Nitrosospira lacus: one gene and its partner. The protein of the gene in region 2 interacts with the protein of the main gene of each other region in a pairwise test. Links are inferred from orthologs where the notes say so. Each region holds a gene or a part of one and is shown on either strand. Other genes may lie near its edges. The genes, in order: EBAPG3_RS14545 and rpe.

What was found.
Region 1: the proteins of rpe (region 2) and EBAPG3_RS14545 interact in binary tests that used the Escherichia coli proteins (3 or more experiments, as listed by UniProt). The link is inferred for Nitrosospira lacus from one-to-one orthologs.

What each region holds. Positions count from the first base shown.
Region 1 is NZ_CP021106.3:3,179,077-3,190,312, reverse strand. The notes cover bases 1-2,926. They hold EBAPG3_RS14545 (PfkB family carbohydrate kinase), read left to right. Parts: upstream 1-970; coding sequence 971-1,882; downstream 1,883-2,926. Other genes in these bases: EBAPG3_RS14540 (HAD-IIB family hydrolase), read left to right, coding at 1,879-2,926; ubiE (bifunctional demethylmenaquinone methyltransferase/2-methoxy-6-polyprenyl-1,4-benzoquinol methylase UbiE), read left to right, coding at 1-575. Outside these bases: more of EBAPG3_RS14540, read left to right, coding at 2,927-4,044; EBAPG3_RS14535 (sucrose synthase), read left to right, coding at 4,028-6,418; EBAPG3_RS14530 (hypothetical protein), read left to right, coding at 6,995-7,444; EBAPG3_RS14525 (RidA family protein), read left to right, coding at 7,543-7,935; EBAPG3_RS14520 (TIR domain-containing protein), read left to right, coding at 8,017-8,406; EBAPG3_RS14515 (YfiM family lipoprotein), read right to left, coding at 8,590-9,840; EBAPG3_RS14510 (Slp family lipoprotein), read right to left, coding at 10,007-10,558; EBAPG3_RS14505 (DUF3047 domain-containing protein), read right to left, coding at 10,893-11,236. UniProt on the Escherichia coli protein: Catalyzes the ATP-dependent phosphorylation of fructoselysine to fructoselysine 6-phosphate. Functions in a fructoselysine degradation pathway that allows E.coli to grow on fructoselysine or psicoselysine.
Region 2 is NZ_CP021106.3:46,432-62,869, reverse strand. Bases 8,394-11,376 are described here. They hold rpe (ribulose-phosphate 3-epimerase), read left to right. Parts: upstream 8,394-9,534; coding sequence 9,535-10,218; downstream 10,219-11,376. Other genes in these bases: trpE (anthranilate synthase component I), read left to right, coding at 11,180-11,376; EBAPG3_RS00220 (phosphoglycolate phosphatase), read left to right, coding at 10,314-11,042; apaG (Co2+/Mg2+ efflux protein ApaG), read right to left, coding at 8,752-9,135; der (ribosome biogenesis GTPase Der), read left to right, coding at 8,394-8,625. Outside these bases: ndk (nucleoside-diphosphate kinase), read left to right, coding at 1-185; 23S rRNA (adenine(2503)-C(2))-methyltransferase RlmN, read left to right, coding at 208-1,374; EBAPG3_RS00260 (RodZ domain-containing protein), read left to right, coding at 1,484-2,464; ispG (flavodoxin-dependent (E)-4-hydroxy-3-methylbut-2-enyl-diphosphate synthase), read left to right, coding at 2,504-3,757; hisS (histidine--tRNA ligase), read left to right, coding at 3,754-5,025; EBAPG3_RS00245 (tetratricopeptide repeat protein), read left to right, coding at 5,053-5,691; outer membrane protein assembly factor BamB, read left to right, coding at 5,923-7,128; more of der, read left to right, coding at 7,225-8,393; more of trpE, read left to right, coding at 11,377-12,670; EBAPG3_RS00210 (hypothetical protein), read right to left, coding at 13,111-14,472; dacB (D-alanyl-D-alanine carboxypeptidase/D-alanyl-D-alanine endopeptidase), read right to left, coding at 15,196-16,438. UniProt on the Escherichia coli protein: Catalyzes the reversible epimerization of D-ribulose 5-phosphate to D-xylulose 5-phosphate.

The DNA of each region.
Region 1 (11,236 bases), 3.1 Mb from region 2 along the record:
CAAGCGGTATCAAGAAGGGTGGCCGGGTACTCGACATTGCCGGCGGCACCGCTGACTTGAGTGCGTTGTTCGTGGAGCACGTTGGTGAGAGCGGTGAAGTCTGGCTTACCGATATCAACAATGCCATGCTCACGATAGGCCGTGACCGGCTCCTGGATGAGGGCGCGGCTGTATCGGTAGCGCAATGCGATGCAGAAAAACTGCCGTTTCCAAACGATTATTTCGATTGCGTGAGCGTGGCTTTCGGTCTCAGGAACATGACCCGCAAAGACATGGCCTTGAAAGAAATGCAGCGTGTACTCCGTCCTGGCGGATGTGTCATTGTGCTTGAATTCTCCAAGATATGGAAACCGCTGCAACCACTTTATGATATCTATTCATTCAAGGTCCTGCCGGCAATGGGCAAACTCGTTGCCAAAGACCAGGATAGCTACCGCTATCTCGCCGAATCCATCCGTGTACACCCTTCTCAGGAAGAGTTAAAGCAATTGATGCGGCAGGCTGGATTGGAGCGCGTAGAGTATTTCAATTTGGCTGCCAGTGCGGTTGCGCTGCATCGGGGCTATAAATTCTAGCGTGCCGGGGCACAAAAGAATCTGCCGCCCGGCATTGATGTGAGGTACTCGCCCCATTCTCTTTATTTTCTATTCGACTCGCGCAGTTTCCCGCGTTCAGCGGAAAAACCGAGCATCCTTCGTCATCCGCTTTTCTACAGGTTATGTGTGTGATCGCACATACGCATCCGGTAAGAATATTTATCATTTAACTCTCACTCGCTGCCTGACCTGAGTACTCTGCGCAGCCTTGTCAATTCTATTAACCTAAATCCACCCGCAGCAAACTTACCGAGAAGGTGAAGGTAAAGTTTCGAAAGCAATCTTGGTGGATCATGGTGCTAGATTAATCAATGAGCAGTCAACTGCCGGATTCAGGTTTAGTCAGATCAAGTCCTTCCCGAGGGCTTCCAGGGATGGCTGCCGCCCGCCCCGTTGTTCTCTTGTTTGGCGAGATTTTGATAGACCGGTTTCCCGGCCAGGAAGTCCTGGGCGGCGCGCCGTTCAATGTTGCCTGGCACCTGCACGCTTTTCGCTGTATGCCGGTCCTGGTTACCCGGATAGGGCTGGACAATGCGGGTGCGCGCTTGTTGCAGGCCCTGGAAAGCGCCGGGCTTTCGGTACATGGGGTACAGCTTGATTCCATGCACCCTACGGGTGTGGTGGAGGTCACCCTTACCGCTGACGGCCACCGGTTCGATATTCTTCCCGATCGTGCCTATGATTATATTCATCCCCGGTTATCCCGAATGACTGCCTTGGCCGCAAACCCGGAGCTGGTTTATTTCGGGACACTGGCTCAGCGTGCCAATTCGCATCGAGCCTTGCGCCACATGTTGCGCGCGGCGGGCGGGCAGCACTTCTTCGATGTTAATTTGCGTAATCCCTGGATATCCGCGGAGAGGCTGGATTGGTCACTGCAACATGCGGATTTTGTCAAAGCCAATGATACTGAGTTTGAATGCATCAGCCGGCTGCTTGACCTGGAAACGGCATCTGCCGAAGCTCAGGCAAAAGCGCTGATTCAGCGCTATCAACTGCGAGGGCTACTCGTAACCTGTGGCGCCGCAGGCGCCTGGTGGCTGGATGATTCCGCACAGCTGATAGAGATGGCGGCTGATCCCATAACGGGTATTCGTGACACGGTGGGTGCCGGCGACGCATTCTCCGCGGTTTTCATTCTCGGCCTGCTGCATGACTGGACGGTACCGGTCACCTTGCAGCGCGCGCATCATTTCGCTGGCGCCATATGCCGGATACGTGGCGCAATTCCAGAGCACAACGATTTCTATGAGCCGTTCCTTGAAGAATGGGCGGAGCACAGATGAAAGAATTATATGTGCTGATGCTAAGTCTCCACGGACTGATTCGAGGGAATGATCTGGAACTTGGGCGCGATGCTGATACCGGTGGTCAAATCCTATACGTCGTGGAACTGGCCCGGTCACTTGCTCGTCAACGACAAGTAGGCAAGGTGGATTTGCTAACCCGCCGGGTAGAAGATTCCGCTATATCGGCGGACTACGCCTGCCCTGAGGAGATCCTGGGCGATCACGCCCGGATTATTCGCCTTCGATGCGGGCCCCGTCGCTACCTGCGTAAGGAAAGTCTTTGGCCTTATCTCGACCAACTGGTGGATCGTGTATTGCTTTTTCTGCGCGAGCAGAAGCGCTTACCCGATGTCATCCACAGCCATTATGCCGATGCGGGATATGTTGGAATGCAGCTCTCTCAACTGCTGGGTATTCCGCAGATCCATACCGGTCACTCACTTGGACGCAGCAAACAGCGTCATCTGCTAGCGCAAGGGCGTAAAGCGCAGGCATTGGAACGTCAGTTTAATTTTCACCGACGCATCGCTGCCGAGGAAGCCATATTGCAGCAAGCCAGTTTGATCATAACCAGCACGCCTCAGGAGAGCGCCGAGCAATATGGCTTATATACTAATTATCAGCCCGAGCGTGCAGTTGTTATCCCGCCCGGGACCGATATATCGCGCTTTGCTCCGCCCAGCCGCCGGACTCCTCCAGAACCGGAGGTCGCCAGACTCATTGACCGCTTCCTGGTGCAGCCGCGAAAGCCTCTGATATTGACGATTTGCCGTCCGGAAATGCGAAAAAATCTCGGCGCTTTAATCGCTGCATTTGGCAGTTCACCTACACTGCATGAAAAGGCCAACCTTGCTATTGTGGCTGGCAACCGCGAAGACATCCGCAAACTTGAGGCTGCCCAGACCGAGGTGATGACCCATCTATTGCTCGATATTGATCAACACGATCTGTGGGGTAAGGTTGCACTGCCAAAGCAGCATAAACCCATCGATGTCGCTGGATTCTACCGGCTTGCAGCCCAACGCCGAGGCGTATTCGTCAATCCGGCGCTCACTGAGCCGTTCGGCCTGACTTTGCTTGAGGCGGCTGCCAGCGGTCTTCCGATCGTGGCTACCGAAGATGGTGGACCGCGAGATATCGTTGGCCATTGCAAAAATGGGGTGCTGGTTAATCCCTCGGATATCCATGCGATAGCGGGGGCCATCGAATACGCACTAGCTGAGCCGCGTCGTTGGCAGCGCTGGGCGCGCAACGGTATTACAGGCGTAAAGAATCACTATACTTGGGATGCCCACGTCAAGAAGTACTTGCACGTTTTATCCCGTTTGCTGCACCACGACCGAAAGCAAATCCGGCGGGACATGGCAATTTACCGGCCGCAACGACACCCCCTGCCACTGGTCTCGCAGATGTTAATAAGTGACATAGACAATACCCTGCTTGGAGATCGCGCCGCCTTACGTCGTTTTCTTGCCACACTGCGCGCCACGCCGCCAAACCTGGGTTTCGGTATCGCGACCGGCCGTACACTGGAAAGTACATTGAAAATATTAAAGGAATGGGGGGTGCCATTACCAGACATACTTATCACAGCGGTCGGCAGCGAGATAAATTATGGTCTGGAACTCCGGCCTGATATTGGATGGCAAAATCTGATCAGATACTCATGGCGCCGCGATGCGGTGGAAGGGGCGCTGCGTGAAGTACCCGGACTCATCCTGCAATCACCAGAAAATCAGCGTGAATTCAAGCTCAGTTACAATGTCGACCCCGAGGCGCTGCCGCCAATTTCTAAAATTCGCACCTTGTTGCGCGAGCAGAAACTGTCCGCAAATTTAATCTACTCTCGTCAGGCTTTTCTGGACATTTTACCTTTGCGTGCCTCCAAAGGACGAGCAATACGCTATCTTGCTTACAAGTGGGGGTTGCCATTACGCGCTTTTCTGGTAGCAGGTGATTCTGGTAACGACCATGAAATGCTGATCGGAGATACACTCGGCGTCGTGGTTGCCAACCACAGCCCTGAGCTTGCGAGTCTGAGGGGAAACGAACAGATTTATTTCGCTAATGCCCGTTATGCGGACGGCATTGCAGAGGGCATGTTGCACTATGCATTTGGTATTCCCATCCCGGAGACCGCGAATGATCCAAAAATTTGATGCTTGGGCCGTAGACCATCGTGATGAGTTACATGCCCTTTTGCGTAAATGGTTCGAACTGGAACGTCCGCTTCTTCTGCGCTCGGATTTGCTTGAGGCCTTTGACCTGGTACGCGATTTTCATCCCCAGCCTCTTGTCAATACTCCTTTGCACGAACTGATCAAGTGGCTGCAAGAAGCAGTTTGCCGGCCTCCCATGGCCTACCTGGCGCTACGTGAGGGCGCGGGGCACTGGTCCTACGTGCGCATTCACCAGCAACGATTGATACTTGAGAGTATCAGTGTCTCCGATTATCTCGCTTTTAAGGAACTGCTGGTGCATCCGGATAGCGCGCATGAACCGGTATTGGAATTGGACTTTACCCCTTTTAACCGCAATTTTCCGAGACTTAAGGAAATCCGGTCGATTGGCCAGGGTGTAAAGTTTCTTAACAGGCAATTGGCTGGCACCCTATTCACTCAATCCGGCCTAGGAACAGCCAAATTATTGCATTTTTTGACAGTGCACTCCATGGATGGCCAGCAACTGATGCTCCATGGCAACTTTGCCGACGTAGCAGCGCTGCGCACTGGTTTGCGTCGCGCGCTTGATTTGCTCGATACGTATACTGAGGATGCTCCTTGGCAGGCGATTTCCGAGCCGCTGAGCGGATTGGGCTTCGCACCCGGCTGGGGCAACTGTGTCATGCGGGTAAGTGAAACCATGAGTTTATTGGTAGACATTCTTGAAGCGGCCTCGCCGCAGATACTTGAGAATTTTCTGGCGCGCATTCCAATGGTCTCCAAATTATTGATTCTGTCACCACATGGTTATTTCGGGCAGGACAATGTACTGGGATTGCCGGACACTGGCGGTCAGGTAGTATATATCCTCGATCAGGTACGTGCTCTGGAACGGGAAATGAGCGAGCGTCTCATTTTGCAAGGGATAGAGGCGCAGCCAAAAATCCTGATATGCACACGCCTGATTCCCGAAGCGGGCGAGACATTGTGTAACCAGCCACTGGAAAAAGTTTACGGTACCCGCAATTCCTGGATCGTGCGCGTGCCATTTCGAAAAGCAAACGGCGAAATTATTCGCTACTGGATATCGCGTTTTGAGATCTGGCCATACCTCGAGAATTTTGCTCACGACGTAGAACGTGAAGCGCTGGCGCAGCTAAGTGGCAGTCCTGATCTGGTGATAGGCAACTACTCGGATGGTAATCTGGTGGCCTCGCTGATTTCCAAACGAACCGGTGTAACGCAATGCAATATCGCGCATGCATTGGAGCAGAGCAAATATCTTCATTCCGCCTTGCACTGGCGGGAGAATGAAGCTCAATACCATTTCAATTGCCAGTACACGGCGGATCTCATCGCGATGAACAGCGCAGATTTCATTATTACCAGCACCTATCAGGAAATTGCCGGTACGCCTCATACGGTTGGCCAATATGAGACCTACCAGAACTACACCATGCCCGGCTTATATCGAGTCGTAAACGGTATAGATCTTTTCGATCCCAAATTCAATATTGTTTCCCCAGGCGCCGACGCAGAGGTGTATTTTTCGTATCTTGATCGCGAGCACCGGCTGCAATCCCTGTTGCCCGACATTGAACGTCTTTTATATGCCCCTGATCCTGGCGTACCGTGGCGCGGTCATTTCAGTGACCCAGCCAAACCTCTGATATTCACGATGGCGCGTCTAGACCTGGTCAAGAATCTGACTTCATTGGCAGCATGGTTTGCGCAATGTCTGCAGCTATCCGATGCTGCCAACCTATTGATAATCGGGGGGCATATTGATCCGGCCGCTTCCTCTGATAGCGAGGAACGCGCCGAAATCGACCACATGCATGCCATCATGGACGAATATAAGCTGGAAGGACGGATGCGCTGGCTCGGTACTCGCCTGGAAAAGAACCTGGCTGGCGAGCTGTATCGCCACGTGGCCGACAGGCGTGGCATTTTTGTACAGCCAGCCCGATTTGAGGCATTCGGATTAACCATTATCGAGGCGATGGCTTCTGGTCTTCCGGTATTTGCCACTTGCTATGGCGGTCCGCGAGAGATCATTCAGCATGGGGTTTCCGGCTATCACTTCGACCCCAACGATGGTTTGGCGGCGGCCACCGCCATGGCAGATTTCTTTGCACGCTCAGCAGCCGATCCGGATTTCTGGAATAAAGTCTCTGAAATGGCTCTGAAACGAGTCGAATCACGTTATACATGGCGTATTTATGCGGAACAGATGATGACTTTGTCACGTATCTACGGCTTCTGGAAATTTGTAAGCAATCTGGAGCATGAAGAAACCGCACGTTATCTCAATATGTTTTATCATCTGCAGTTTCGACCCATGGCACGGGCGCTGCTCCCAAATCACTGAAAACCTGTTTCACCGCGTGTGGCGCGATTGAACGTTTGCAGGAAATCTCTTCCCCTCCCTTTAAATGTGGTGTTTCTAGCGGTTCCAATTTGCGTGCACCCCGCTTGATAAGCGGCTTATTCGCTTGTACAGGAGAATCCGGAGGCAGGCGTATCTTCCGCCAGCAAGTGATGGTAGAGAAGGCAAATGGAACTCTATCAGGCCTTTGAGCAGACCGCGTCATTTTCGCTCCACTCTGGCCTGCGCGAGGTGGCGGCCAACACGACCGGATTGGTCAGATAATTAGACCCCTTACGATTTGCTCGGACTGATTCTTTATTGATAGAATGAAAGTCTTATGTTTCATCGTTACGTCTGACTGGTGCTCTATTTTTGAGATGGCATGAGCGACTGGATGGAGAAGAAAGCAAGCCATTGAAATGTTTATTAGGTGCGTTTTCCGCCTCTGTTTCCTTGCGTTCGAATCACTTTCGCGGATTTGCGAGGGATACTTGCTTCTTCCCAAATTCTTTCGTAGAGAGCCAGATGGAATTTTCCAGTTTATGTGACTGGCAAAAGATTAGCTAAGGAGTATTTGTGAGCACGAGAATTATAAGTGTTGCAATAGTCACGCTCGTTTTTTCGTGGCCGGTTTTTGCCGCATCGCAGCAGCCAAAGTCGCAGCTCCAGCCGCAGCAGCAACCTGAATCACAACCGGATCTGCATGGCGATGGCTGGCGGCTTGTTCGCTCGCTTGAGCTTGGAAATTCAGGAAATTACATTCATTTTGTCCTGATTGATAGCAAGCGGGATATGGATAAGGCGGTGTATGGGGCCGCACTTAGCAAAATATGCCGGTCTGCGGCTGACTTCTGCAGAGTGAGATTCTGGAATGAGAAACGCCTTATCCCCGATGGGGTTTCCTTCACTCCTGCTCAATTCAAAGGGCTGAGAGCGGAATACGTATTCAACCGGGCAGGGGGTGTTCAGGAGATGCGATATGCCTGTACTGTCGTGTCGGACAAGAACCAGTGTTTTTCTCATTGAGGAATATAGGTCAGTTACGGTTTTTTTCTATTGATTCTCTGCCAATTGTCGCGTAGTCATCAGGCGTTAGTGGAATTCCAGTCAAGGAGAAATGTTTTATGCCGCGCCAGTTAATAAGTTCAGGTTCCACATTTGAACAGGAGATCGGCTATTCAAGGGCCGTCGTGGATGGCGATTGGATTTTCGTCTCTGGCACGACCGGGTTCGACTATAGCAAAATGACAATTTCGGATAATCTGATGGAGCAGACCGAACAATGTTTTAAAAATATTCAGGCGGCGCTGAACGAAGCGGGATCCAGTTTGCGGGATGTTGTCCGGGTAACCTATGTATTGCCTGACGCGGCGGACTTCCCCAAGTGCTGGCCGACCATGCGCAAGTATCTTGGTGAGGTTAGGCCGGCAGCCATGATGATCTCGGCCGGCTTGTCCGATCCCCGAATGCGTATCGAGATCCAGGCAACGGCCCGCCGGGGCTCTGCTGACGCTTGACGTGGTAGATTAATGGGTGGTAGTGAAGTGGTTTTATGGTTTGGGTGTTGCTAAAATAAATTGATTTCCAGGGAGGAATGAATGGCCGCAAAAACGAACAAGGTGTTTGTCAGCTTCGCACTCAGAGATATCAAACTGCGCGATCAGCTTCTCGAACAATTGAACAAGGAACAAACCGGCTTCTCGTTTGTGGATATGCCCGTCAAGCAGTCGTGGGAACCCGCCTGGAAAGAAGAGTGCCGGGACAAAGTTACCGGGTGTGATGGCGTGATCGCCCTTATTACGAAAAACGTTGTCAGAGCAGACGGTCAACTGTGGGAAATACGTTGTGCCTACGAGGGCAGAATGCCCGTGCTGTTACTTCATGGCGATGCCGAGAAGCTGCCATCTAAATTACCTGATCCTGTGGGCGACCGCGAGATCGATTCCTGGACCTGGCCTACCATTTCAACCTTTCTCAATAGACTGTAAAGCGAATCCCATGCAGGCGGCCTAAAGGAAATTGCCTAAAAAATCTGACCTTATCCAGGAGGGCGCCATCGCTGAGCAGAGGCGTCCATGCTGAGCGCCTGTTCGCTTCCCCAGTCACCCCCGCAATTTTCGCCGGAAATATGGATGAAACCAAGGGTAAATGCTATAAGTAGATATGTGTGTTCAGTGCAGTACACGCAGGGCTGCAACTCTTTGCTCGATCTTCTTCATCATCCCGCGGTAGGCGGGTGCATCAATCCCACCGAACCGCCGTTTGAATTCGGCCTCGGACATGAATTCCGGTAAATCCGACCAGATTGGCATCAAATCCGAATCTTTCAGTCCTGCCGCTACGCGGCGTTGAAGTTGTTGTGCCGAGGATTCGTCTGACACAGCCCTTTCACCAAATCTTGTGCCGGCACGATCGGCGGCGATGTCATTGAATGAGAAGCCACTCCCGGAGCGTGAATCTTCGACCTCCTTGTACAAGCCAATTGCATCGGCTAATGCAGTATCGGCATAGGCGGCGATAGAGGCGGAAACCATGAAATGCTTTGCAAAGTCGTCACGTCCATCGATTGTAACCGTTTGACGAACCGGACGAGGCCAGCCCGCTGCTTCCGGAAGAACCCGTTCCAAAGAAATGCCAAGCACGTAAAATGTCGTCACTAAAATCAACGCGCGATTTTCTGCCGCGACTTCCCCATCTACCGAACGTTTACTCGCAAGGCGCACCAGTGGCGGCAGAACCTCCGCAAGCGGCACCACGGCACCATATTGTCTGCTATTCGCGGCCAGCAGGGATTGATAACGGAACAGCCGCTCCCGCTCGTCTTTGTCGACGACTGCTGCCCGGACTTCGTCAGAAACCCCTCCTTCCCAACGATAGAAGATGCTCAATTCATTTGGTGACATTTTCACCAGCCGCAGTGCGTCGAGTCCAGTACGATATTCCGGGCTATAGCGCAGCCAACGCACAAGCTGAGGTAAAAGCATGTCCGTAAGCGCGTCGGGCAGCGAGAGGTTGCCGATAGTCACCGATTGAAGTTGCGGGAGTTCGGCCGTCTCGACCAGCGTTGCTTCAAGATTCAGGTAGCCGTCGAGTGGATATCCGCTCAATGGGAGACTCAGACGGATAATGGCATTGCGGTCAGCGAGCGCTACCTGTGCGCTGCCTTTCCCGAAACGGTTGGCCAGATAGTTCGCAGCCAGATCAGCATCCCCTGGCATTATTCTGGCCGAGGCCAGCATTCCGGGGCGAACCCAATCACGATGTGCATCAACGATCCGCTTCGCACGCTCCACGTGTTCCGGGGTAAGGATTACCTGGCGGTCGACGCGAGGGCGGTCTTCCACGGCAAGAATCACCAGCGCCAGTAGCACCAAGGGGAGAGCCAGTAGCAGAGTAACAACCAGAAACGCGAGTTTGCGCATGACTATCTACAGTGGTTTTTGGAGCCAAAATGGCACAGATGAGCCAGATCACCATTCTGGAGGCTGACCGCTTATCGCTTCAACCTTGATTCTTAAAGAATAAGCGCGGAGTATATGAAATGAGCATGCGGAAAATGAAAGATCTGCAGGAGATGAAACTCACCTCTCACCAATATGGTCGGTACCACCCTCCCCAGTAATACGGGCTGCCATAATATCCGTATCCAAAATAGGGATTAAAGCCATATCCACCAAACCCCGAATAACCGTATCCATAATAGGGACTGGCTTGATAGACAGGCCACAAATAAATGGCCCTGGATGCCAGCAACGGCAACCGGACGGTTTTCTTGCCTATGGTACGTTCGATATCACCTTGCAGCGTTCCGGCAACGGTTATTTCCTTGTCTTTCGCATAAACCGCGGGATCAAGAAACTCGGTGCTTTTAATGACAAAGCGTCCCTCGCTGGACTTGTTTAATTGCGGACGGCCATAGTAATTGAGAGGATAGGACAATATTTGTATGAGGGTGAAATTTTGCTCGTTTTCCACATCGATAATGACTCCGCCCCACCTGACAGATGTATCTTTATAACTGTTCAGATTTTGGCTGGCCTGGCTATAAGAAATATCCTTTACGGGGACATCCCTGACCGCTGACGGCAGCCCGGCGCAAGCGCTTAGTAACAAACAGACCAATAATGAATACCGTCTCATGTCTATTCTCCCTCGATTATGAACACTGGGGATATCCGCCCAGAGTTTAGTATCGCGTTTATCCGTAATCCCGATGAGCATGGCTTGGGAACCAGAAATACCAATGAATATCCCCCATAAGACAGTTATAGCAGATGATGATTCCGGCATCGGATACTAAAAAGTACGGTATCAGTAGGATTTTCAATCGGCGAGAAAATCTGCAAGTATCTTATTGATTTTCTTCAGGCGCTCCAAATGAGAAGACCGTCCGGCCATACCCTGCGATATACAAACGTGGATGTCCGATTGCATGCGGACCCGTGCAGTACCATCCGCGACTAAACAGCTGCCGTCATTTTTTGGTGAACCAGATATCACCATACCAGCCCGTTGCCGTTGTGCGCGTGTTATCGGTGTCGGTCATGATTGCCACGGCGTCGACCCGGCCAGGCTCTTCACCAAACAGGCGCTTGAAATCGGCACGGACGTCGCGTTTCTCGCTAACCCAGTGATTGAGGCGGGCAGGGCCGGATTCCACTGCGATCATACGCGCATTATTGGTAAAAGCGTTAAGCCAGCTGCTGTCGACAGGTTGGCTGTTTGACCACACATAGTTGATAGCGCGCGTGCGCCAGAATAGCAGTCCGCCGGAAAAGACTACGTAAACGCGCATGGTGTAATCGTCGCCGGCGCGCG
Region 2 (16,438 bases):
ACGCGATCAGGAAGAACCGGGACCTGATGGGTGCAACCGACCCAAAAAAAGCGGAAAAAGGAACCATTCGCGCAGATTTTGCCGACAGTATAGATGCCAACGCCGTGCATGGTTCCGATGCGCCGGAAACCGCGGCGGTTGAAATTGCCTATTATTTTCCGGCGCTGAACATTTATTCCAGATAAGAATGGTTTCTAGTTCAACATCATGAGTGTCAACCTGCTGGATTTTGATGCGAATGCTCTTGCCGGTTTCTGTGCTGAAATAGGTGAGAAGCCATTTCGTGCCAAGCAGTTGCTGCGCTGGATACACCGGTTCGGCGAGGCCGATTTCGCGAGTATGAGTGATTTGGCGAAGGGATTGCGGGACAAGCTTTCCACAGGCGCGGTGATTGAGCCTCCCAAGGTAATCAGCGATCATATCGCCGCGGACGGCACCCGAAAGTGGCTGTTGTCAGTAGGTGCGGGTAATGGCATCGAGACTGTTTTCATACCCGAAACCAGTCGCGGCACACTATGTATTTCCAGCCAGGTGGGTTGTGCGCTGGCATGTACCTTTTGCTCCACCGGCAGGCAGGGATTTAATCGCAATCTGACGGTTGCGGAAATCATCGGCCAGTTGTGGTGGGCGAATAAAACGCTGGCGGGAGCCTCCGCTGGCAAGTCCATCACGGAACTTGAGGGGATCGCGAGCGGTCAGAAAGGTGTGAGTCCTCCAAGCCACCCCAATTTTCAGAACCATAGTCGTGCCGTCACGAATGTAGTCATGATGGGTATGGGCGAGCCACTGGCCAATTTTGAGAACGTGGTGACCGCGCTCCATCTGATGCTGGATGGCAATGCCTATGGGCTGTCGCGGCGGCGCGTGACGGTGAGTACTTCGGGCCTGGTTCCGGCGATGGACCGGCTGCGGGAACGTTGCCCGGTGGCGCTTGCGGTGTCGCTGCATGCGTCGAACGATGCGCTGCGTGACGAGCTGGTGCCCATTAACAAGAAATATCCGATCAGGGAATTGCTGGCGGCCTGCCAGCGCTACCTTCAGTCCGCACCGCGGGATTTCATCACTTTTGAATATGTCATGCTGGATGGTGTCAATGACAGCTTGGCCCATGCGCGTGAATTGGTCCAACTGGTACGGGATACGCCTTGTAAATTCAATCTGATCCCGTTTAATCCTTTTCCCAATTCGGGGTACAGGCGCTCATCGCAGGAGGCGGTGCATCGCTTCCGCGATGTGCTGATGCAGGCTGGATTGATAACGACCGTGCGCAAGACCCGCGGTGACGATATTGCCGCTGCCTGCGGGCAACTCGCCGGAAAAGTGCATGACAAGACCCGGCGGACTAGCCGCGCAATTGTGGAAGCGGCGAGATGAAGCAAAGACGGATGGATATCTTCACAGTGCCATTGGCCCCGTGCATGTCATGGAAACAGTTTCCGAATTCCAAACAGGCATTGGCGCTGCATGATCGCGGATTCGAGTAATGAACGCCACTGACAGCAACAGCGGTGCCGGCCATGGTGCGGAAGCGGGCCAGGCCGAGGTAGGAACAGGCGTGGGGCACGAATTTCGCGCTGTGCGGCTGGCGCGCGGAATGAATATTGAAGACGTAGCACGACAGCTGCGGTTATCGGTGCGACAGGTTACGGCGCTGGAGCAGGATGATTACGACAATCTTGCAAGCGGAACATTTTTGCGCGGCTTCGTACGGAACTACGCCAAGCTGTTGCAGATGGATGCTGGACCGTTATTGCAGCGGCTGGAGCAATCGCTTCCGCCCACTCCTGCCCCAACCATCTCGTATCAGACCGAGGGCATCCCTTTTCCCTCAAATCAGGGAGGCGGGAAACGTAATCTGATCATTGCGGGAGTGGCCATTCTGGTGCTGCTGCTGATTTTTGAAATTTATGATGGCAGCGAAGGCAATAAAGGGAAGCAACCGCAACCGGAGGTGAAAACGGAAACCCGAACCGGGGCTGACCGGGCTGACGCGCTACCTCAAAATCAACCGCCATCCGCAAAAACGACCGGCGACACGGGGGCATCCACTGACAAAGCCGTGGTAGCTGAACAAAAACGCGAAGTGCCCGCTCCTCTTCCTGTTCCCATTCCTGCTGCGCCGCTCGCACCGCAAGGTGCGCCAGCGGTCATCGTCCCTGAAGCGGCAAGCGTCCCTGCCCGTGAATCAGTGAATATTGCCGCTCCTGAACCGGCAAGCAGCGGAGATGTTCTTCGTCTCGTATTTGAGGGAGAATCATGGACTGAAGTCAGGGATAATGGAGGCAGGCTGCTTCTTTCGCGGATTAATCCCCGAGGCACCGAGCAGGTGTTACACGGCAAGCCGCCATTCTCCCTTACGATAGGCAACGCCGCCGAAGTCAAGCTGGTCTACAATAACAAGCCGGTGGATCTGGCACCGTATACCAATGCTTATGGGGGAACAGCACGTCTGTCACTCAAATGAAACCTTTACATTTATAAGATTCTCATACTTATCATGACTATGTCACAAAATATTTTTCCGCCGCGCCGAAACAGCGTCGGCGTCCGTGTAGGTCCCATTACAGTTGGCGGCGGTGCGCCGGTGGTGGTGCAATCCATGACCAATACCGATACGGAAAATGAAATCGCCACCACGGTCCAGGTGGCCCAACTCGCGCGGGCGGGATCGGAACTGGTGCGTATAACCGTCAATACCGCCGCCGCCGCTAAAGCAGTGCCGGGTATCCGCGCGCGTCTCGATGACATGGACTGTCACGTGCCGCTGATAGGCGATTTTCATTTTAACGGTCACAAACTGGTGACTGAATATCCCGATTGCGCGAAGGCGCTTGCCAAATACCGTATCAACCCGGGCAACGTGGGGCATGGAAAAAAACGCGACGAGCAATTTTCCATCCTGATAGAAGCTGCCTGTAAATATGGTAAGCCGGTACGTATCGGCGTCAACTGGGGGAGTCTCGATCCCGAACTGCTGGCCCGCCTCATGGATGAGAATGCCCGGTCCGGTGATCCGAAGGACGCGGTGCTGGTCATGCGTGAGGCATTGATCACCTCCGCACTGGAAAGTGCGGCCAGGGCTGAAGAGATCGGACTGGGGCGCGACAGGATCATATTGTCCTGCAAGGTAAGCGGCGTACAGGACTTGATTGCCGTTTATCGCGACTTGGCATCGCGTTGCGATTATGCCTTGCATCTTGGACTGACCGAAGCCGGTATGGGTTCGAAAGGAATCGTTGCCTCCACCGCCGCGCTGTCGGTGCTGCTTCTTGATGGCATTGGCGACACCATCCGCATATCGCTTACACCGGAGCCTGGCGGTGACCGCTCTCGCGAAGTGGTGGTGGCGCAGGAGATTCTGCAAACCACGGGTCTGCGCGCGTTTGTCCCGCTGGTGGCGGCATGTCCCGGTTGCGGGCGTACCACCAGCACCTATTTCCAGGAACTGGCGGAAAGTATTCAGGGCTATGTACGCACCCAGATGCTGGTGTGGCGCGAGGAATACGAAGGCGTGGAAAACATGACGCTGGCGGTGATGGGGTGCGTGGTCAACGGCCCGGGGGAAAGCAAGCATGCCAACATCGGTATCAGTCTGCCCGGTTCAGGTGAGAGGCCGGTGGCGCCGGTATATGTGGATGGGCAGAAATCGGTGACCTTGAAAGGCGATAATATTGCGGGCGAATTCCGCCAGATAGTCGATGAATATGTACAGATGAAATACCCGAAGAAGTCAGGCGCCGCAGAAATCAGTCAATGACCAGAACCATTCAGGCCATCCGCGGGATGAATGACATCCTGCCTGATCAGATATACCTTTGGGAATTTTTTGAGCAGACCGTGCGTGATTGGATGACGGCGTATGGTTACCGTAACATCCGCATGCCGATTGTCGAGCAGACTGATCTGTTCGTGCGCTCCATAGGCGCGGTGACCGATATCGTCGAGAAGGAGATGTATTCCTTTCTGGATAGCCTCAACGGCGACAGTCTGGCACTGCGGCCTGAAGGGACCGCTTCCTGTGTGCGTGCAGTGCTGGAACATAACCTGCTCTACGCGGGGCCGCAGAGGCTGTACTATTCCGGGCCCATGTTTCGCCACGAGCGTCCGCAAAAGGGACGTTACCGACAGTTCCACCAAGTGGGTGTCGAAGCACTGGGTTACTCCGGACCTGATATTGACGCCGAGCTCATCGTCATGTGTGCGGAATTATGGAAGAAGCTGGGTATTTCTGATGTGCGCCTGGAAATCGGCACGCTGGGTAGTGCCGAATCGCGCGCCTTGCACCGAACGCGGTTAATCGGGTATCTGGAGCGGCATCTGGGCAGGCTCGATGATGATGCTCGCCGGCGGCTGCACAGCAATCCATTACGGATACTCGATAGCAAGAATTCGGAGATGAGAGAGATTATTGATGGGGCGCCACGGTTGCTGGATGACCTCGACGAGGACTCGCTGGCGCATTTTGAAACGTTACAGCGGCTTCTGCGTGACCAAGGAGTAGACTTCGAGATCAATCCGCGGCTGGTAAGAGGGCTGGATTATTACAACCGCACCGTATTCGAATGGATCACCGGGAAGCTTGGTGCGCAAGGCGCCATATGCGCCGGCGGCCGGTATGACGGACTGGTGGAGCAGATTGGCGGCAAACCGGCATCAGCGGCGCCAGCGTGCGGTTTTGCCATGGGCGTGGAGCGTGTGCTGGCGCTGATGGTGGAATGCGGCAGTGAAATACTGCGCCCGGTACCGGATGTGTATGTGATACATCAGGGCGAGGCCGCGAATGGAGCCGCGTGGAAGACCGTCAGATATTTGCGCGATAGCGGACTCAGGGCAATCCTGCATTGTGGCGCAGGCGGTTTCAAGGCGCAAATGAAAAAGGCGGATGTCAGTGGTGCGCGTTTTGCCGTTATTATTGGCGATGACGAGGTACAAGCGGGTGAGATAAGCATCAAGCCGCTGCGCGAGGCAGCCGGGCAGGTGAGAGTCGGAATGGCGGAAGCGGTGGATCTGCTTAAGAGAACTTGAATCGGAAAATTCTTATCAGGAAATCAAATGGCAACCTATGATCTGGAAGAGCAGGAAAAAATAGATGGGCTTAAATCCTGGTGGGAAGCCTATGGCACACTGGTGATCATAATTGTGGCGATTTTAATCGCCGGGATGGCGGGTCAGCAGGCGTGGAAATACTATAAGACACAACAGACCGAGCAGGCAGCGGAATTGTATGCATCGCTGTTGCAAGTCGAGGCGAGCGGTGATCCCAAGAAGATTAGCGATGCCGCACATTTACTGATGGAAGGCTTCCCTGCCAGCGGGTACGCGGCGCGCGCCGCCTTGATTTCAGCACGTGCAAGCTTTGAAAGCGGCGACATGCAAAATGCCAAAAGTCGCTTGCAATGGACGCTGGATAACACCAAGGAAGAGGAGTTGAAGGATCTCGTGCGGTTGCGGTTGGCGGGCATATTACTGGATGAGAGAAAATACGACGATGCCGTGAGACTGCTGGATACCAAGCATGGTGAATCCTTTGATGGCCTTTATGCGGATCTCAAAGGCGATATTCTCACTTCGGCGGGTAAGATTCCCGAGGCGCGTGCCGCTTATCAAACAGCGCTTGGCAAGCTGGGCAAAAAAGGCACCTATCATAGCATTGTTCAAATGAAGCTCGATGCCCTGGCGGAAGGCAAATAGGCAAATATCTCGAATTGCAATGATGCACCAAGCAAGACCGAGAAAATGGGGGTGTAGCTGGCGGAATCATTCATGGAGAATTTATGCAGAGCTTCTCCAGGATTACACGCATGATCCTGAATCCGGCGGTTGATCGTTCATTTCTTTGTTTAATATCATGATCCATAATGAATCTTTTCCATATTTGACCTTCACCTTTCTGGTGAGCTCGCTACAACTGCCGGATTTAGGATGATTCGGCGGCATATCCTGCTGCTGGTGCCGCTGCTGGCGTTTTCCGGATGCGTAAGTGTGGTCGATATGGCACGCGACCTCGCACGCGACCTGTCGGATATCGATGTGGCGGGTATCAGCGGCGGGCTCCTTGGCGGCGAGACCTTTGAGATGAGCCCGGAACAGGCTGCCCAATTAAAGACAGTTCCGGAAGTGCGTCTATTGTGGCAGAACGGCATCGAAGAAAGTAAAGCGATGGGGTTTATGCCGGTATTCGAGAACGGCGCCGTTTATGCCGCGGGCCTGAATGGATTCCTTGTGCGTTTTGATCCCACCACAGGCAAACAAGCGGGAAGTGTCAATACCAAGCATAATCTGTCGGGCGGCGTAGGTGCAGGTGACGGAATGTTGCTGCTTGGAACCTTCAAAGGTGAGGTTCTGACATATGGCAGCAAAGACGGTAAAGCCCTGTGGACGGCCCAGGTATCCACCGAGGTATTAAGTCCCCCGCGAGCGGAGAGCGGCACGGTAGTGGTTCGCACTGGAGATGGCCGGATTTTCAGTCTGGATGCCGGCAGCGGCAAACGTAAGTGGATATATCAGGGTGCAACTCCTCCCTTGACGGTTCGGAGCTTTGCTGGTGTGCTGATCTCGCGAGGCATGGTATTTGCCGGATTTGCAGGCGGAAAGCTGGTGGCGATAAATCTGGCCAACGGCGGGGTCGTCTGGGAAGCGGTCGTATCGCGGCCGCGGGGAGCGACAGAACTGGAGCGAATAACCGATGTCGCCAGTCTGCCGGTGGCTGACGAACAACAGATATGCGCTGTAGCCTATCAGGGGCGTGTTGCCTGCTTTGAAATCGCCAACGGAAATCAGATTTGGGCGCGAGACGCGTCGAGCAGCGCAGGTCTTGCCATGAATGATGATTACATATATGTGAGCGATGCTCAAGGCGCAGTAGTGGCTTACAATAAAAAAAATGGTACCAGTATCTGGAAACAGGATTTGCTCAGCGGCGTCCAGTTATCTCCCCCCCTCATCCAGGGCACGCATGTGGTGGTGGGTGATTCTCTGGGCTATGTAAATCTCATCAGGAATGACACCGGTAGTATTGTCGCGCGCTCTGCCACTGACGGGAGCGCCATCACTGCCCGCCCCGTCTCTCTGCCTAATGGCTTCGTGGTGCAGACCATGAAAGGTGGGCTTTATGCGTTCAGCATGTAACCGAGAAAATTCGGCAAATTCATTTATTTTAGAAAGTGCTTGCTGTTATCCTTCCGGGCAGAAGGATTGGCGGTCTCCACATAAGAACCAGAAGCCATGAAACCCACCCTCGTACTGGTCGGGCGGCCCAATGTCGGCAAATCAACACTTTTTAACCGCCTGACCCGCAGCCGTGACGCAATTGTGGCGGATATTCCCGGATTGACGCGGGATCGCCATTACGGCCATGGCAGGCTGGGCGATAAGCCTTATCTGGTGGTCGACACCGGTGGCTTCGAGCCAATGGTGAAGGAAGGCATTTTGCATGAGATGGCCAAGCAGACTCGACAAGCGGTGGACGAAGCGGACAGGGTGCTGTTCATCGTCGATGGCAGAACCGGTTTGGCGCCGCATGATAAGGTAATTGCGGAGCAACTGCGCAAGACCGGACGAAAAATCATGCTGGTGGTGAATAAAACCGAAGGCATGGCGTCCTCCGTCGTTACTGCAGAATTTCACCAACTGGGCCTGGGGGAACCCTGCGCGATCTCCGCCGCGCACGGCGACAATGTGAATGAGCTGGTGGAGTTGGCGCTAGCGGATTTCCCTCTGCCGCAAGCAGAAGAAAAAGAAGACAGGCATCCAAAAATTGCCATCGTGGGACGCCCCAATGTTGGCAAATCCACGCTGGTGAATGCACTGCTGGGCGAGGAACGCGTCATCGCGTTTGATCAGCCGGGTACCACCCGCGACAGTATCTATATTGACTTTCATCGCAACGGCCGTCCGTACACGCTGATCGATACCGCCGGTTTGCGCCGGCGTGGCAAGGTATTTGAAACCGTGGAAAAATTCTCGGTGGTAAAGACCTTGCAGTCGGTGGAAGACGCCAACGTGGTGGTCCTGGTACTGGACGCGGGAAACGAAATTTCCGATCAGGATGCCCACATCGCCGGGTTCATCCTGGAAACGGGGCGCGCACTGGTGGTGGCGGTTAACAAATGGGATGGCCTGGATAATTATCAGCGCGATACCATCAAGAACGATATCGCCCGCAAACTCTCTTTCTTGCTGAATTTCGCGAAACTCCACTATATCTCGGCATTGCGAGGCAGTGGCATGAAAGGATTGCTTCCGTCGATTGATGCCGCTTATGCGGCCGCGATGGCGAATCTATCCACCCCCCGGCTTACCCGCACCCTGCTGGCGGCGGTAGAGAAGCAGCAGCCTCCGCGTGCTGGCCTGTCACGCCCCAAACTGCGCTATGCCCATCAGGGCGGCTCCAACCCGCCATTGATCGTAATCCATGGCAGTGCTCTGGATAAGGTTCCCGAAACCTATCAGCGTTATCTCGAAAACACCTTCCGCGAGGCCTTTCAGCTGGAAGGTACGCCATTGAGAGTTGTGTTCCGGTCGGGTCACAATCCCTATGCCGAAAAAGGTGCAGCACCTCTCAGCGAAGCGGAAGCAAAACGTGCCCATCGCCGCCGCATGGTCGGAAGGAAGAAATATGGTTGAGCAGTAGCAGCAATCAGCCTGATGGGCTTAAGGAATGAAAAAAAACAACACCGAACTCGGCAGAGCAGGAGCCAACGAACCTCCGGACGGATCCTCCATTTCCGCAGAAAAGCGTGCAGCGATTCCTTAGTGCAATACCCTGGGCACGCTCAAGATGAATTCAGGGATGGTTGCATCGAAGCGCAGGCCGTCTTCAGCCACCATTTGATAGCTACCTTTCATCGACCCAACCGGTGTGGAAATGGCGGTACCACTTGTATATTCGAAATTGTCTCCGGGTTTTAGCAACGGCTGCTCACCGACCACTCCCAGGCCCCGTACCTCTTGCACACCGCCAGTCCCATCCGCAATGATCCAGTGGCGGCTGATGAGCTGTGCCGAAACTGTACCTGTGTTGGCAAGCGAGATGGTGTACGCAAAAACGTAACGGTCGAGCGCTTCATCCGACTGTTCCGGGAGGTAGGTAGTGTGAACCGTTACAATAATTTCGTATTTTTTACTATCGGCCATCCCCGCATTGCACACTATTTTTCGAGTCACGGCAAGGGTGGTGGCTACAAAATATGGTGCCGCATGCTCCCAAGTCCAGTCGCCGACGGCAATCTCTTAGTATAGTGACCTGATCAAAAAAAGGATTTTGCAAAATTCGATCTCCGCCTTTCATGACGAGGTCTACCCGACGGATTGCGCAGTTTTGTAGCAGCGGGGTTGCATTACATCACCCTGGAGTTGACGTATCATCTCGCGCCGCTACGCATTGACCTGAGTCCCAAAAAACCGGGCACTCCATACTGTTCAGCTGCCGGACTCAAAATAATAAAAGTTAGAACGATCGCTGCGGCATGAAGCTGTTAGCGCGAAAGACCATTTGCGGTTAAAATGGCGCTTTTTGATTATAAGGACGCCTTCATGGCTAATTATCGCATCGCTCCGAGCATCCTTTCCGCCAATTTCGCCAAGCTGGGTGAGGAAATAACCGCCGTCATCGATTCAGGCGCGGACATCATTCATTTTGATGTGATGGATAATCACTATGTGCCTAATCTCACCATCGGTCCGCTCGTGTGTGAGGCTATTCGTCCCCTGACCCAGGCAGTTATCGATGTGCACTTGATGGTCGAGCCGGTCGACCGCATTGTTCCGGATTTTGCCAAGGCCGGAGCCAATATTATTTCCTTTCATCCCGAAGCATCCAGGCATATCGACCGCACCATCGGGCTGATCAAGGAACAGGGCTGCAAGGCAGGGCTGGTATTCAACCCGGCGACGCCTTTATATTATCTCGACCATGTACTCGATAAGCTGGATCTGGTGTTGATCATGTCGGTAAACCCAGGCTTCGGTGGACAGAAATTCATCCCTGAAGCACTGGAAAAATTAAAAGCCGTGCGCAAACGCATTGATGCAACGGGCAAAGATATCATGCTGGAGATTGATGGTGGCGTAAAAGTGGATAACATCGCCGAGATCGCCCGCGCGGGAGCCGATACCTTTGTTGCCGGGTCCGCCATTTATGGTGCGGGCAAGGACAGCGATCCGCACCGCTATGATAGCGTCGTAGCAGCGCTGCGGGCGGAATTGGCGAACGCTTGATTTCAGTTTGCGAACGAAACGACGTCTCCAGAAATCCTGATTTGCGAGCGCGTCGCGGAATACGAGACTTTATTAATGTTAGGGGATAACTTTACGTGAACAAAAGCGCTTCCCGGCTTGGGGACACTGTTGTGGTCGGCAGCGAATATCCACTGTCGGTCAAGGCCGTGATGATCGATCTGGATGGTACACTTCTCGATACGGCGGGCGATCTGGCCGCGGCGGCCAATATGATGTTACGGGAGCTGGGGAGGGCCGAGCTCCCGCTGGAGACTATCCAATCCTACATTGGCAAGGGCATACAGAAGCTGGTGAAGCGCTCGCTTACCGGCAGCCTCGATGATGAGCCCGATGTTGAGTTATTCGACAAAGCGATGCCGCTCTACGAGCGCGATTACGCGAAAACATTGTGCGTTAGTACTCGGCCCTATCCAGGCGTAATAGAGGGATTGAACGCCTTGCTGGAAGCGGATTTTCGCCTGGCCTGCATAACCAACAAGGCTGAGGCGTTTACCTTGCCACTACTTCGTGCCACCGGCTTGCTGGATTATTTTGATATCGTCCTGTCAGGCGACAGCCTCCCCAAAAAGAAGCCTGATCCGATGCCCCTCCTGCATGCCTGCAAGCATTTCGGCATTCTACCCCGTGAAATGCTGCTGATCGGCGACTCCCTCAATGACGCCGAAGCGGCGCGTGCGGCGGGTTGTCATGTCTTTTGCGTACCCTATGGCTACAATGAGGGGCGCGACGTGCGCGAACTGAATTGCGATGCCATCGTTACGTCCGTATACGATGCTACAAAATTAATTCAGAAATTGTCATGATCCCCGAAAACACCGGAATCGAGGAATACGCGATAAATGCCTGGCGTCCCTAGCGTCCTGGCCTCGATCGCTGGCGGACCTAGCACTCACACGCTACCGCACTTTCTTTCCTTCCTGTTTTCTTGTGGAGTCACATCATGACCGAAGCTGAATTCAATAACCTTGTGGCGCAAGGCTATAACCGCATCCCGGTAGTGCTGGAAACGTTTGCCGATCTCGATACCCCGCTGTCGGTTTATCTCAAGCTTGCCAACCAACCGTACTCGTATTTATTGGAATCGGTACAGGGTGGCGAGCGCTTCGGACGTTATTCCTTTATCGGCCTGCCCGCCGTGACTCGCATAGAGGCGCGGGGCGGTCTTGTCAGGATCATCAATGGTGCGGGAACGCGGGAATCCGAGGTGGAAGATCCGCTGGCTTTCGTGGAATCCTACCTGTCTCGCTTCAAAGCCGCGCCATGCCCCGGTTTACCCCGTTTCTGCGGCGGCCTCGTGGGCTATTTTGCCTACGATGCCGTGCGATATATCGAGCGTAAACTGGCCGGTCATGCCTGCCCCGACACACTCAATACGCCCGATATGCTGTTACTCCTGTCTGAGGAGCTGGCGGTGGTGGATAATCTTTCCGGCAAACTCTATCTCATCGTGTATGCAGCGCCTGGGGACGCAGGTCCAACGGAAGCAACGGAAGCGTATAAAGCTGCAAAAAAACGCTTGAAGGAGTTGCTCGTCAATCTCCGTGAACCGGTGGAAATTCCGCTTGAAACGCCCAGCAAACCGGCCGAGGCCATCTCGGAATTCAGTGAAACAGGTTATATTGAAGCGGTGGAGCGCGCCAAGCGCTATATTTTTGATGGCGACATCATGCAGGTGGTTTTATCGCAGCGCACCAGCAAGCCGTATGGCGCGTCGCCGCTGGCGCTTTATCGCGCGCTGCGCAGTCTCAATCCCTCTCCGTACATGTTTTATTATCACTTTGGCGAGTTTCACGTGATCGGCGCGTCGCCGGAAATCCTGGTCCGACTGGAAAGCGGCACCGTGACCGTACGTCCCATTGCCGGCACCCGCCCGCGCGGTAAGACCATTCAGGAAGATGCCACGCTGGCGGACGATCTGCTGGCCGATCCGAAGGAGCGTGCGGAACATTTGATGCTGATGGATCTCGGGCGTAATGATGTCGGCCGCGTCGCGCAGACCGGAACGGTCAAGGTCACGGAGAACATGCAGATCGAGCATTATTCCCATGTCATGCACATTGTTTCCAATGTGGATGGCAAGCTCAAACCCGGCTTGAATGCGATGGATGTACTGCGCGCCACTTTCCCTGCGGGTACCGTGAGCGGCGCCCCGAAAGTGCGGGCGATGGAAATCATCGATGAGCTGGAAGTGTCCAAGCGCGGTATCTACGCTGGCGCGGTAGGTTACCTGGGATTCGATGGCGATATGGATCTGGCCATCGCTATTCGCACCGGTGTCATCAAAGACGGTAAGCTGCATATACAGGCCGGCGCGGGCATCGTGGCCGATTCCGTGCCGCAAAGCGAATGGATCGAGACTCAGAACAAGGCCAAGGCACTGCTGCGGGCGGCGGAGATTGCGGAGGGTGGGTTGGACAGTAAGATCGAATAGAGAATGATCTGATAGAAAGTTTTCTTGTTTCCCGTGCAATCACTGACGTCTGAAAATCCGCGTGGATTCTAGAGCGACATGATGCGACGCTGACAGCAAAAATGATCGCCTGTTAGCGAAGTTTTTCAAGCAGTCAGAAGGTCGACAGAAATACTATATTAATCGGTAGCTTGAAAGCTCGCCCCGTACCAGCACCCAATCTCCAACTCGTACCTTGCTGCATCCACCGAAAGCGAAAGATCCCAATATAATGATTTTTATGCAATCATCGCAGGCGCCAGATTCAATCTCTGGATCCAGTGGTGTGCTTTGCAATTGATTGAATCTAAAAACGCATCTTTCCGTGTCATGCGTCGTTGCAAATCCTCGCGATATATCGCTTGATTTTACGCGTAGCCTGCACAAAAACTCATCGCTTTTATTCAATTACAAGCACACTACTAGAATGCCAGCCAGCCATTCAAATAGAGCGTGTCGTTACCCGCCGCATTGCGCCCAAAACCATCATAATTGCGAATACCTCCGTTAAACTGAAAGTAGTGGACGTATTGGAGTGTAAGCCGCAGGTTGGTCAAGGTGGAATACGCTGATGTGGATTTCCCGAACGGTATATAGCTCACCTCGGCGGTAATTGCCTGATTATCGGGTTTTCCTGAGCGGCTGCCGGTGATAGGGTCTGCAAAGCTGTATATGATGTTGTCCGCTGTTCCTGAAGTTTGTCCATAAGCCAGGGTAAGACCGTAGGTCTGCAGGAACGTGTACGCGCCCCTGATACGGACGGTGTCGAGACTGCTGCTCTGTTTCTCCGCGAACCCTAATGCCAAGCTGGCGTTCATGTCCCGGTTCTCGCGAATATAAGTGGCATTGAATTCAAGAATGTGTTTTGGATTTACCAGATACTGATAGGTGGCATCAAATCCAAAATCGGTAAACTGATCAGTGCCTGCGCCTTGCAGTCGCTGCGGGTTGACATTCGCGTGCATGCCAAAAGAGCCGATTGCGCCATAGTGCCCGTGCCAATTGTGCTGGAGCGCAACCCGCCAATAAGGTGCGCCTCCATCAATTTTGTTTTGCGCAGCATCGAATGTTCCCACTGTCTGCTGCACGTTACGGGCAAGACTTGTATACCCGCCGCCCTCGATATACAAGAAGTCATTCCACATCATATAAGCCGTCGCACCGCCTACCTGGCCCCCGAGTGACTCGATAAGCGTGCCCGCTGACTGGGTCGGAGCCAAAGGCGATGCTGCCCAGGGAAAACCCCATACAGGCGTCGTATTCCACAGGTCTGAAACCGTGGGGGAATTATTCAATGATACGCCGTAAACAAACCGGTTTCCTGCCAGGTCTGCATAATCGGCAAAACGAATATCGGTATTATCAAGCAATACCTTCTTTTCCACGCCATCGTAAGTTCCTTCAATAAAAGCACCCGCTTTGGAGCTGATACGGCCGGCATAAAAAATCGCAGCTTCATCAATGGTTGCATTATTGTTAGACCCAAAATGTTCGGCCGCACCATCAGGCTGGCCTCTTTGGGTATGTGTGAATGAACCTCTGATCATTGCACTCAACGGAATCAGCTGTGTGCTTTCTTCGCTTTTGTCGGTATAACCGTAAAGCTTGAAATTCCTGCCGGTAGGAGTCAGGCCGGGGCCAAAGGCCTGCACATGACAGGCACTGCATGGCATGGCGGTCTGACGCGCAAAAGCAGGCAAGGCACTCGCCTCATTACTAAATATGGTGAGGAATAACATCAGGAAGAGGGGGAGTAAAAGTACCGCGTTTCGAAATAGAACCATGGCTTGGCTTATTCTCCCTCAGGGCTCCCAGTTTTGCCTGTTCCGGTCTAGAAGAATATCCGCTAGGTGCAGCCGTTCAGGCGTGTCGCAGTATAAGAATTCCCCTGTACACTCATCGGAACGACACAGAATTTGTGCGGGTTTGTAATATCCTGGGTCCGGATGGATACCTCCTGCTCACTTGGGATATTTATATCAGGGAGCAGAGCATTGAAACGAGTCTCTCCGATATCAGCTTCCATAAGAATTGTGATGCTCATCAGTGTACCAATTTCGGTTCTTAGCACCATGAATCTGATCACCAGTGAAACCCAGTGACCGTGACAGATCCTGGCCGCTGAAATGGGGTTTCCATTTGTCGTCCGATGAGTGTTTTCATCATTTCGACAGTACGTCTGACGTAAGAAACCCACCTGTGTATTTTTATAGACTATAGACGAGAAAGTTCAAGTACCACCCAGTGTGCCCAGGTCGGGCTATTCAAAGGAGCGGAGTGAAGCGCAAGCGTTGCCGATCTTATAGCCCCACCCTGCTACTTGGCCGGTATTCATATTTTTCCGGCAGAACCAAACCAAGAAAGTCCACACTTCGTTAGGCCTACTCTGCAATGCCAGGTGCTCGCGCTTAACCGCCAGATTACACCGCTTGCGTCGAGCCTTAGTGTCAAGCCGGCGCAGGTAGGGAATGGGTCATGGTGAGCGCCAATAACTTATCTTTAGTTTGTCATGGTCTTTCATAAGCCCAATGCAGCAGCGCATCCATTGCTGGTTGCGCAATTCCCGATTTTGGATGATTGATGAACATGACCACAGCTACGCGCCTGCCGGATTTATCGAGCACATAACCTGCCATGGTTCTCACGCCATCCAGAAAACCGGTCTTGATATGGGCCTGTCCCGCGGTAGCGCTGCCATTCAGGCGCTTCTTCATGGTTCCATCCACCGCTGCGATCGGCAGGGAGGAAATGAATTCGGGCATGACCGGGCTCTGGAACGCCGCCAGCAAAAGTGCCCCCAGGTGACCGGTACTGATGCGCTCATTGCGTGATAGCCCCGAGCCGTTTTCGATAACCAATTCAGGAAAACTGAGCCGTTTGGACGTAAGCCAGCGCCGTAGGGCCATATCCGATTTGGCGAGCGTTGCGGGCGGCCTGTCATGGCCATTTGCTGCGTCGCCGGCAGCCATGCTCGGAGACGAGCCAGGAGTCAGTCCCGTGGTCAGCCCTAATGCGAGATATAGCTGCCGCGCCGCGGTGTTGTTACTGAATTTGTTGATATCCCGAACGATGTCGGCAAGTGGGGGCGATTGATGGGTTTCCAGCGGCGTCATTCCTTCCGGAGCCGTGCCGGTGCGCACCTTGCCGCGGAATATTCCACCCTGTTCTTCCCATAATTGCCTGAACAGGCCGAAGATATAATCGGCGGTATCATGCACGCTGAGATATAAGGTCTTTTCGTCACAGTCAGTGGAATAACTGCCATTAAGCGCAATTGATACGCGGATGTCGCCATTGACGGCAGTGCGAATATCGGCGGCGAGCGTGTCGCGCCATTCATTGCAGGGGCCATTGGTAAGCGTCAGGCCATTTTTGAGGTCCAGTGATGGCAGAGGCGGATCGACTACAACGCGAATGGTCTTGCTCGCAGGCTGCGGGATCAGGCGTAGCGCCAGTGTACGGTAGTTCACCAGCAGCGCTTCGGGAAGCACATTGTATGCACGGTGGGGCTTGCCGTCGAAGGCGGCCGGATTGCCGCCGGGCAAATCGAAATGGCTGCTATCCAGCACCAGGTCACCCGTAATTTCGCGTAACCCGGTCTGACGCAGGCGTCGCACAAGCAGCCAGAAATTTTCCAGATTCAGCTTGGGGTCGCCGTAACCCTTGATCACCAGATTACCTCGCAGTGTATCGCCTTCAAGCATGCCACTGGCGTATAATTCGGTTTTCCAGGTATACGCCGGTCCCAGC